Linked DNA regions of Geothrix sp. 21YS21S-2. The protein of the gene in region 2 interacts with the protein of the main gene of each other region in a pairwise test. Links are inferred from orthologs where the notes say so. Each region holds a gene or a part of one and is shown on either strand. Other genes may lie near its edges.

Region 1 (4,268 bases), 2.3 Mb from region 2 along the record:
CGGTGGTCCAGGCCTTGCCCAGGGGATCCAGGGCGGCGATGAGGGCCTTGACGGCGTCGAGCTCGGCGCGCCAGGCGGCGTCGCTCTTGTACATGTCCGTGGCGCGCCACTTGTACACGTCGGGCACCTTGGCGCGCTCGGTCTGGGAGAAGTCGGGTATGGGCTGTCCTGCGATCATCACGGCTCCGGCAAGCAGGGGAAGGGTACTTCGGAACATGGTGGACTCCTTGTCAGTAGGTCCAGCTCAGGGCGCATCCGGCTTCCTTGGCGACCTTTTCGGAAAGGTCGGGATCGAAGCGGACATTGAGGTCGCCGCTGGCCCTCACGCGGGCGAGGATGCCCTGGGGGCCGCGGTATTCCAGGTGCAGGGGAAGGTTGCCGTGGTAGAGGCGCAGGAGGGGCACCAGGCGGTTGGGGTACTCCCCCCTGGGCAGGCGGATCAGGGCGCCGGAGAAGCCCTTGCCCTGGAAGTCCTCCAGGGGCTCCAGGGAGGTCACGAAGAGCTTGATGGTGGTCTGCTCCTCCTCGTCCTCGTCGCCGTTGTTGCCGGTGGTCTCGATCTTCAGCTCGCCGGTGACGCGCAGGAGGGCGTCGGGCAGGGCCAGGTGCCGGTACAGGTCGAAGGGGCGGCCCCTCTTCCGGGTCACGGGGTTGTAGCTGCCGGCCATGAGCAGGGCCTCCACCTTGTCGGTGAGGTCCTCCAGGTAGAGGATCGCCCAGGGTTCGCCCTTCTGGTTCGTCTTGAACTGGACGTTGCTCACCATGACGCCGATGGCCACCTCGTCCCGGTCCCGGTGCCTGCCGGCGGCGGCGGCCTCCTTCAGGGAGGCGATGGTGCCCACGGTGTGCACCTTGATGGCGTCCTTGAACTCCTCCAGGGGGTGGCCCGACACGTAGAGGCCCAGGGACTCCCGCTCGTAGCGCAGGCGGTCCTTGCGGCTCCAGAACTCCACGTCCTCGGGCACGGCCCAGTTGTCGGCGAGGCTGGCCATCTCGGCCTCGTCGAAGAGCGATACCAGCCCCAGGTCCTGGCCCCCCTTCCCCGCGTTCTCCATGGCCGAGGGCAGGCCCTCCATGAGGGCGGCGCGGTTGGGTTCCATGGAATCGAAGGCCCCTGCCTTGATGAGGGCCTCCCACACGCGGCGGTTGGCCTTCTGGAGGTCGGTGGCCTTGAGGGCGTGGAAGAAGTCCTTGAAGCCCCCCTCCTCCGCGCGCGCGGCGAGGATGGCCTCCAGCGCGGCCTCGCCCAGGCCCTTGACCGCGGCGAAGCCGAAGCGGATCTGGTTGGGCCCGGTGATGGTGAAGTCCAGCTGGCTCTCGTTGATGTCCGGGCCCAGCACGTCCAGGCCCATCTCCTTGCAGTTCTGGATGTACTTCACCACGTCGTCGGTGCGCTGGGCCTTGGTGGAGAGGAGGCCGGCCATGAACTCGGTGCGGAAGTTGGCTTTGAGGTAGGCTGTTTCGTATGCAATCAGGGCATATGCCGCTGAATGGCTCTTGTTGAAGCCGTAGCCAGCAAAGTATTCAATAAGATCGAAGAGTTCGGAGACCTTGTCCCGCTCGTAGCCGCGCACCACGCCCTGCTCGATGAACTTGGTCTTCTCCTTCGCCATCTTCTCCTTGTCCTTCTTGCCCATGGCGCGCCGCAGCATGTCGGCCTCGCCCAGGGAGTACCCGGCGATGAGGCTGGCGATCTGCATCACCTGCTCCTGGTACAGGATCACGCCGTAGGTGGGGGAGAGGATGGGCTCGAGGGTGGGGAACATGTAGGTCACGGGCTCGCGGCCGTGGCGGCGGTTCACGTAGGTGTCGCCCATGCCCGCGCCCAGGGGGCCGGGGCGGAAGAGGGCGTTGAGGGCGATGAGGTCGTCGAAGCGGTCCGGGCGCAGCTTGGCCAGGAGCGACTTCATGCCGCCGGACTCGAACTGGAAGATGCCGTCGGTGTCCCCCTGGCTGAACAGGTCGAAGGTCTTCCGGTCGTCGAAGGTGCGGATGAGGGTCATGTCCACGGGATGGCCCTGGGTGCGCTCGATGTAGCCCTGGGTCTTGGCGATCTGGGTGAGGGTCTCCAGGCCCAGGAAGTCCATCTTCAGGAGCCCGGCGCGCTCGGCCTCGACCATGGTGTACTGCACCATCACCTTGCCGTCCTTGTCCCGGCTGAGCGGGGCGAAGCGGGTGAGGTCGTCGGGGGCGATGATCACGCCGGCGGCGTGGACGCCGGTGTTGCGGGCGAGGCCCTCCAGGCGCGCGGAGATGTCCAGGATGTTCTTCACCTCGGGTTCGGATTCGTAGAGTTCGCGCAGCTTGTCGCTCTGCTCCAGGGCCATGGCCACGGTGATGGGCTTTCCGGGCTCCTGGGGCACGAGCTTGGTGAGGTTGTTGGCGAAGGCGAAGTCCTTCTCGAAGACCCGCGCCACGTCCTTGATGACGGCCTTGGTCTTGAGCTGGTTGATGGTGACGATGTTGCTGACGCGGTCCTTGCCGTAGGCCTCGGTGACGTAGTCGATGACCTTCTGGCGCCCGTCCCGGCAGAAGTCGATGTCCACGTCGGGCATGGAGATGCGCTCGGGGTTCAGGAACCGCTCGAAGAGCAGGTCGTACTGCATGGGGTCGATGTCGGTGATGTGCATGGACCAGGCCACGATGCTGCCGGCGGCGCTGCCGCGGCCCGGGCCCACGGGCACGCCCATCTCGCGGGCCTTGCGGATGAAGTCCCATACCAGGAGGAAGTAGCCGGGAAAGCCCATCTTCAGGACGGTGTCCAGCTCGAACTCGAGCCGGGCGCGGTACTTCTCCTCGGAGTGCTTGAGGGCCCCGGCCTGCCAGAGCACCTGGCACTCCTTGAGCCGCTCCTCGAAGGTCTCGCGGGCCACCTCCACGAAGTAGCTCTCCAGGGTGTGGCCCGAGGGCACGGGGAACTGCGGGGTGATGGGCTTGCGGGTGATGGGGAAGAGGTCGATCTTGGAGGCGATCTCCAGGGTGCGCTCGAGCAGCTCGGGGTGGCCGGGGAAGACGGCGGCCATCTCCTCGGGCGACTTCACGTAGAACTGGTCGGTGGAGAAGCGCATGCGCTTGGGCTCGCTCTTGAACCGCTTGGTGCCGATGCACAGGAGCGTGTCGTGGAGGTCCGCGTCGTCGTGGTTGAGGTAGTGGGCGTCATTGGTGGCCACCAGGGGGATCCCGGTGCGCTTCGAGAGCTCGAACTGGCTGGGGATGATCAGGCGCTCCGCCTCGAAGCCCTGGTCCTGGATCTCCAGGTAGAAGTCCTCGCCGAAGATGCTCTGGTAGTCCCGGGCGACGCGCTCGGCGGCGTCGATGTTGCCGGAGAGGAGGCGGGCCTGCACCTCGCCGCCCAGGCAGGCCGTGAGGGCGATGAGGCCCTCGCTGTTCTCCCGCAGCAGGTCCTTGTCCACCCGGGGCTTGTAGTAGAAGCCCTCGGTGAAGCCCTTGGAGACCAGGTTGGACAGGTTGCGGAAGCCCACGGGGTTCTTGGCCAGGAGCACCAGGTGGTAGCCCGCGTCCCGCTGGCCGGAGGGGTCCAGGCAGTCCTCCAGGCCCTCGGCGTTCAGGGCGTTGTTGTCGAGCTTGCGGTCGTGCCGGGACCGGGGGGCCACGTACACCTCGCAGCCGAGGATGGGCTTGACGGCCCAGTTGCCGTCCTTGTCCGCCGTCTTCTCGCAGGCGTCGAAGAGCTTCATCATGCCGAACATGTTGCCGTGGTCGGTGACGGCCACCGAGTTCATGCCGGTCGCCCTGCATTTCTTGACGAGGTCGGGGATGCGGGTCAGGCCGTCGAGGAGGGAGTACTCGGTGTGGAGGTGGAGATGCGCGAAGGTCATAGGGGGCCATTGTCGCAAGCCTGGGGCGGGTTGGGGAAAGTTGCTGGGGTGTTGCAGTTGTGAACGAGCGGGCGCGGGGCTTGCCGCGATGAATTAATAACTCATATTGTGGCTCACGCCAGTAGCCGGAGGGTCGTGATCCATGTTGAAAAGCCTCACCTGGGGCCTGGCGGCCCTCTGCCTGGGCATGCCCTGCCGGGCCGCGGACCCCTGGTCCAAGTCCGACACCGCCTGGGAACTCTCCTACGTGGCCATGGTGGCCATGGACTGCAGCCAGAGCCGCCAGATCGAGGACGGGAACCGCTACGAGCGCAACCCCCTCCTGCCCCGCCACCCCAGCGCCAGGACCATCACCCGGCTCTGCATCCTCAACGTCGCGGCCCACGCCACGATCAGCTACGTCCTGCCCCGCCCCTGGCGGCGCCGCTT
Region 2 (3,002 bases):
TCCTCGCCTCCGCCACCGACCCCTACCAGCCCCTGGAGCGGGAGTTCCGCCTCACCCGGGCCTGCCTGGAAGTGCTCCTGAAGTGCCCCACCACCCGCGTGCTGGTGCACACCCGCTCCCCCCTGGTGCTGCAGGACCTGGAACTGCTCAAGGCCTTCGGGCCCCGGGTGCGGGTGGGCTTCTCCATCCCCACGGACGACGACACGGTGCGCCAGGTGGTGGAGCCCCGGTCCCCGCCCATCCCCTCCCGCTGGGCCGCCATGGAGCGCCTGGCCAAGGCCGGGATCGAAGTGAACCTGGCCGTGGCCCCCCTCATGCCCGTGCACAACCCCGGGGCCTTCGCCCGCCGGGCCAAGGACAGCGGGGCCTCCGGGGCCTGGGTGGGCGGCCTGCGCCTGCTCAAGGACGACCCTTTCTATGACGTGCTGGCCCGCAACGACTGGCTGTTCATCCTGGATGGGGACTACGTGGCGCAGGTGGCGGGCGTCCTCCAGGCGACCTTCCCGCGGTCCCGGAGGCGGGAGGCCAAGGAAACCCGGGTCGTGCCGCCGTGCCGCCCCCTCGTCGCCGCCCACCGCAGCCTTTTCGAGAGCATGTGATGTCGGCGCGACGCGGGATCATGGGAGAATGACGGTTCCATGATTACACTCGCCCTCAAATACCGTCCCCGCATTCTTTCCGACCTGGTGGGGCAGGAGGCCAGCGTCCGCGCCCTCGCCAACGCCTTGAAGAAGGCCAAGGCGAGCGGAGGGGCCATCCACCACCAGGCCTTCCTGTTCGCCGGCGTCCGCGGCACCGGAAAGACCTCCACCGCCCGCATCCTGGCCCGCGCCCTCAACTGCATGGAGGGCCCCACCGCCGAGCCCTGCGGCGTCTGCGATTCCTGCAGGGCGTCGGAACAGCCGGACCAGAACATGGACATCGTGGAGATCGACGCCGCCTCCCGCTCCTCCGTGGAGGACGCCCGGGCCCTGCGCGAGCAGGTTCAGACCCGGCCCGCCTTCTGCCGCTACCGGGTCTACATCATCGACGAAGTGCACATGATGAGCCGCAGCGCCTTCGACGCGCTGCTCAAGATCCTGGAGGAGCCGCCAAGCCACGCCGTCTTCGTCCTGGCCACCACCGAGCTGCAGGACGTGCCCGACACCATCAAGAGCCGCGTGCAGATCTTCCCCTTCCGCCTCATCCCCGTGGCCATGGTGGAAGCCCGCCTGCGGTGGGTGTGCGAGCAGGAGGGGGTCACCTGGGAGGAGGGCTCCCTGCGCCTCCTGGCCGAGGCGGGGCAGGGCTCCATGCGCGACGCCCTCACCACCCTGGACCGGGTCATCTCCGCCGGCGAAGGCCACGTGGGCGAGGCCATGGTCCGCGAACAGCTGGGCATCGTGCCCGCCGTGCGGGTGCAGGCCATGCTGGAGGCGCTGCTGGCGGCCGACAGCGGGGCGGTGCTGGACAACTGCCGGGCCCTCACCGAGCTGGGCACCGACTGGATCAGCTTCTGGCGGGAGCTCATGATGGCCTTCCGGGACCGCATGGAGTCCGACGTGCGCCAGGGGGCCGGCCCCCAGGACCTCCTGCGCTGGGCCCGCATGCTCCAGCTGCTGCTTTCCCGGGAACGGGACCTGCGGGACACCAGCCTGCCCGACGTGGTGGTGGAACTGGCCCTCCTCACCGCCGCGCAGCTGCCCCACCTGGCTCCCCTGGACGCCATGGTGAAGGGCCAGCCCGCCCCCGCCGCCCGCCCCGGCGGCACCAGGCCGCTGCCCGTGACCGGCACGGCCATGGCCGCCGCCCCCATGGCGCCGCCTCCGCCCGTTCGTCCTGCCCCCGGCTCCGCCCAGCCTTCCGTTCTGGCGCCCGCCGCCCGGCCCACGCCTCCGGTCCCTCCGTCGCCCGCTCCCGGCACCCGGCCCGCCATGACGGCCGCCCCGACATCCGGGCAGGTTGAGGCACCCTCCGCCGCGCCCTCCCCCAGCGCAGCCCCGGCCCCCGTGAAGGACCCCGGGAACCTCGAGCAGTTGCGCAAGGGCGTGGGCGAGGCCCTCCGCCAGGCCCCCGGCGGGCTTCCCCGCACCCTGGGTTCCCTGCCGCACATGGCCACGGCCCTCACGTTCCAGGACGGCGTCCTCCAGTGGCTCTTCCCTCCCAACGTGCGCAACACGGCCCAGGACCTGGAGCGGGAGCTTTCCAACCCCCACCTCCTGGAGGCCCTGCGCCAGGTCCTGCCGGGCCTCGCGCGCACCGCCATCACCTATGAGACCGAGAATCGGGAGCGTCCCGAGGACGTGCTGCGGGCCGATCCCTCCTTCCAGCGCCTGCTGGCCGACACCAGCGGGGAGATCGTGGAGGTGCGCCGGGAGGAGTGATTTTTTCGCGGGAGGGGGAACCGGGTTCCGATACTAAGCATTTATAACGGAACTCCGGAGAAAACCTTCACCATGCGAAACCCAAGATCCTTCCTCCCCGCCATCGGCGCCCTCGTGGCGCTTTCCCCCGCCTGGGGCCAGGTGACCATCGCCCTGGCCACCCAGAAGGGCGTCCCCGTGGGCCCGAACGCGCCGAACCAGGTGCTCTCCAGGCTCACCTGCGGCTTCACGGCGGCCCATGCCGACGGCAGGCCCCGCGCCTGGCACTGGACCCTGGATGAGCCCGACGGGGGCCGCTTCGTCAGCGGCCAGGGCCGGGCCCGCATGGCCTACCAGGCGCCCTTCGTCCTGGCGCCCCGGGTGGTCCATGTGCGGGTCACGGACCCCGCCCGGGGGGAAAGCGCCGTCTACACCCTGAGGGTCCTGCCGCGCGAAGGGGTTCCGCACAAGGTCCAGACGGGGCTGAACACCCTGGCCCAGCCCCAGGTGTTCGGACCCGTCGTGGATGTTCCCACGGTCACGGGGGTGGCGGGGCAGTTGCAGGGTTCCCTGCTGGAAAAGTCCTATCTGGGGAGCCTCATGAAGATCGAGATGGTGGGCGACCCGGATCCCGCCTTGAGGGAACTCCATGGGAAAAGC

The links. The genes of interacting proteins can lie anywhere in the genome.
Region 1: the proteins of dnaX (region 2) and dnaE interact in binary tests that used the Escherichia coli proteins (3 or more experiments, as listed by UniProt). The link is inferred for Geothrix sp. 21YS21S-2 from one-to-one orthologs.

Annotation. Positions count from the first base shown.
Region 1 is NZ_CP132910.1:2,376,172-2,380,439, forward strand. The notes cover bases 31-4,231. They hold dnaE (DNA polymerase III subunit alpha), read right to left. Parts: upstream 3,840-4,231; coding sequence 231-3,839; downstream 31-230. Other genes in these bases: pepF (oligoendopeptidase F), read right to left, coding at 31-217; RAH40_RS10505 (hypothetical protein), read left to right, coding at 3,982-4,231. In the rest of the region: more of pepF, read right to left, coding at 1-30; more of RAH40_RS10505, read left to right, coding at 4,232-4,268. UniProt on the Escherichia coli protein: DNA polymerase III is a complex, multichain enzyme responsible for most of the replicative synthesis in bacteria. This DNA polymerase also exhibits 3' to 5' exonuclease activity. The alpha chain is the DNA polymerase catalytic subunit.
Region 2 is NZ_CP132910.1:121,594-124,595, forward strand. Bases 66-3,000 are described here. They hold dnaX (DNA polymerase III subunit gamma/tau), read left to right. Parts: upstream 66-638; coding sequence 639-2,363; downstream 2,364-3,000. Other genes in these bases: RAH40_RS00535 (radical SAM protein), read left to right, coding at 66-599; RAH40_RS00545 (hypothetical protein), read left to right, coding at 2,436-3,000. Outside these bases: more of RAH40_RS00535, read left to right, coding at 1-65; more of RAH40_RS00545, read left to right, coding at 3,001-3,002. UniProt on the Escherichia coli protein: Part of the beta sliding clamp loading complex, which hydrolyzes ATP to load the beta clamp onto primed DNA to form the DNA replication pre-initiation complex.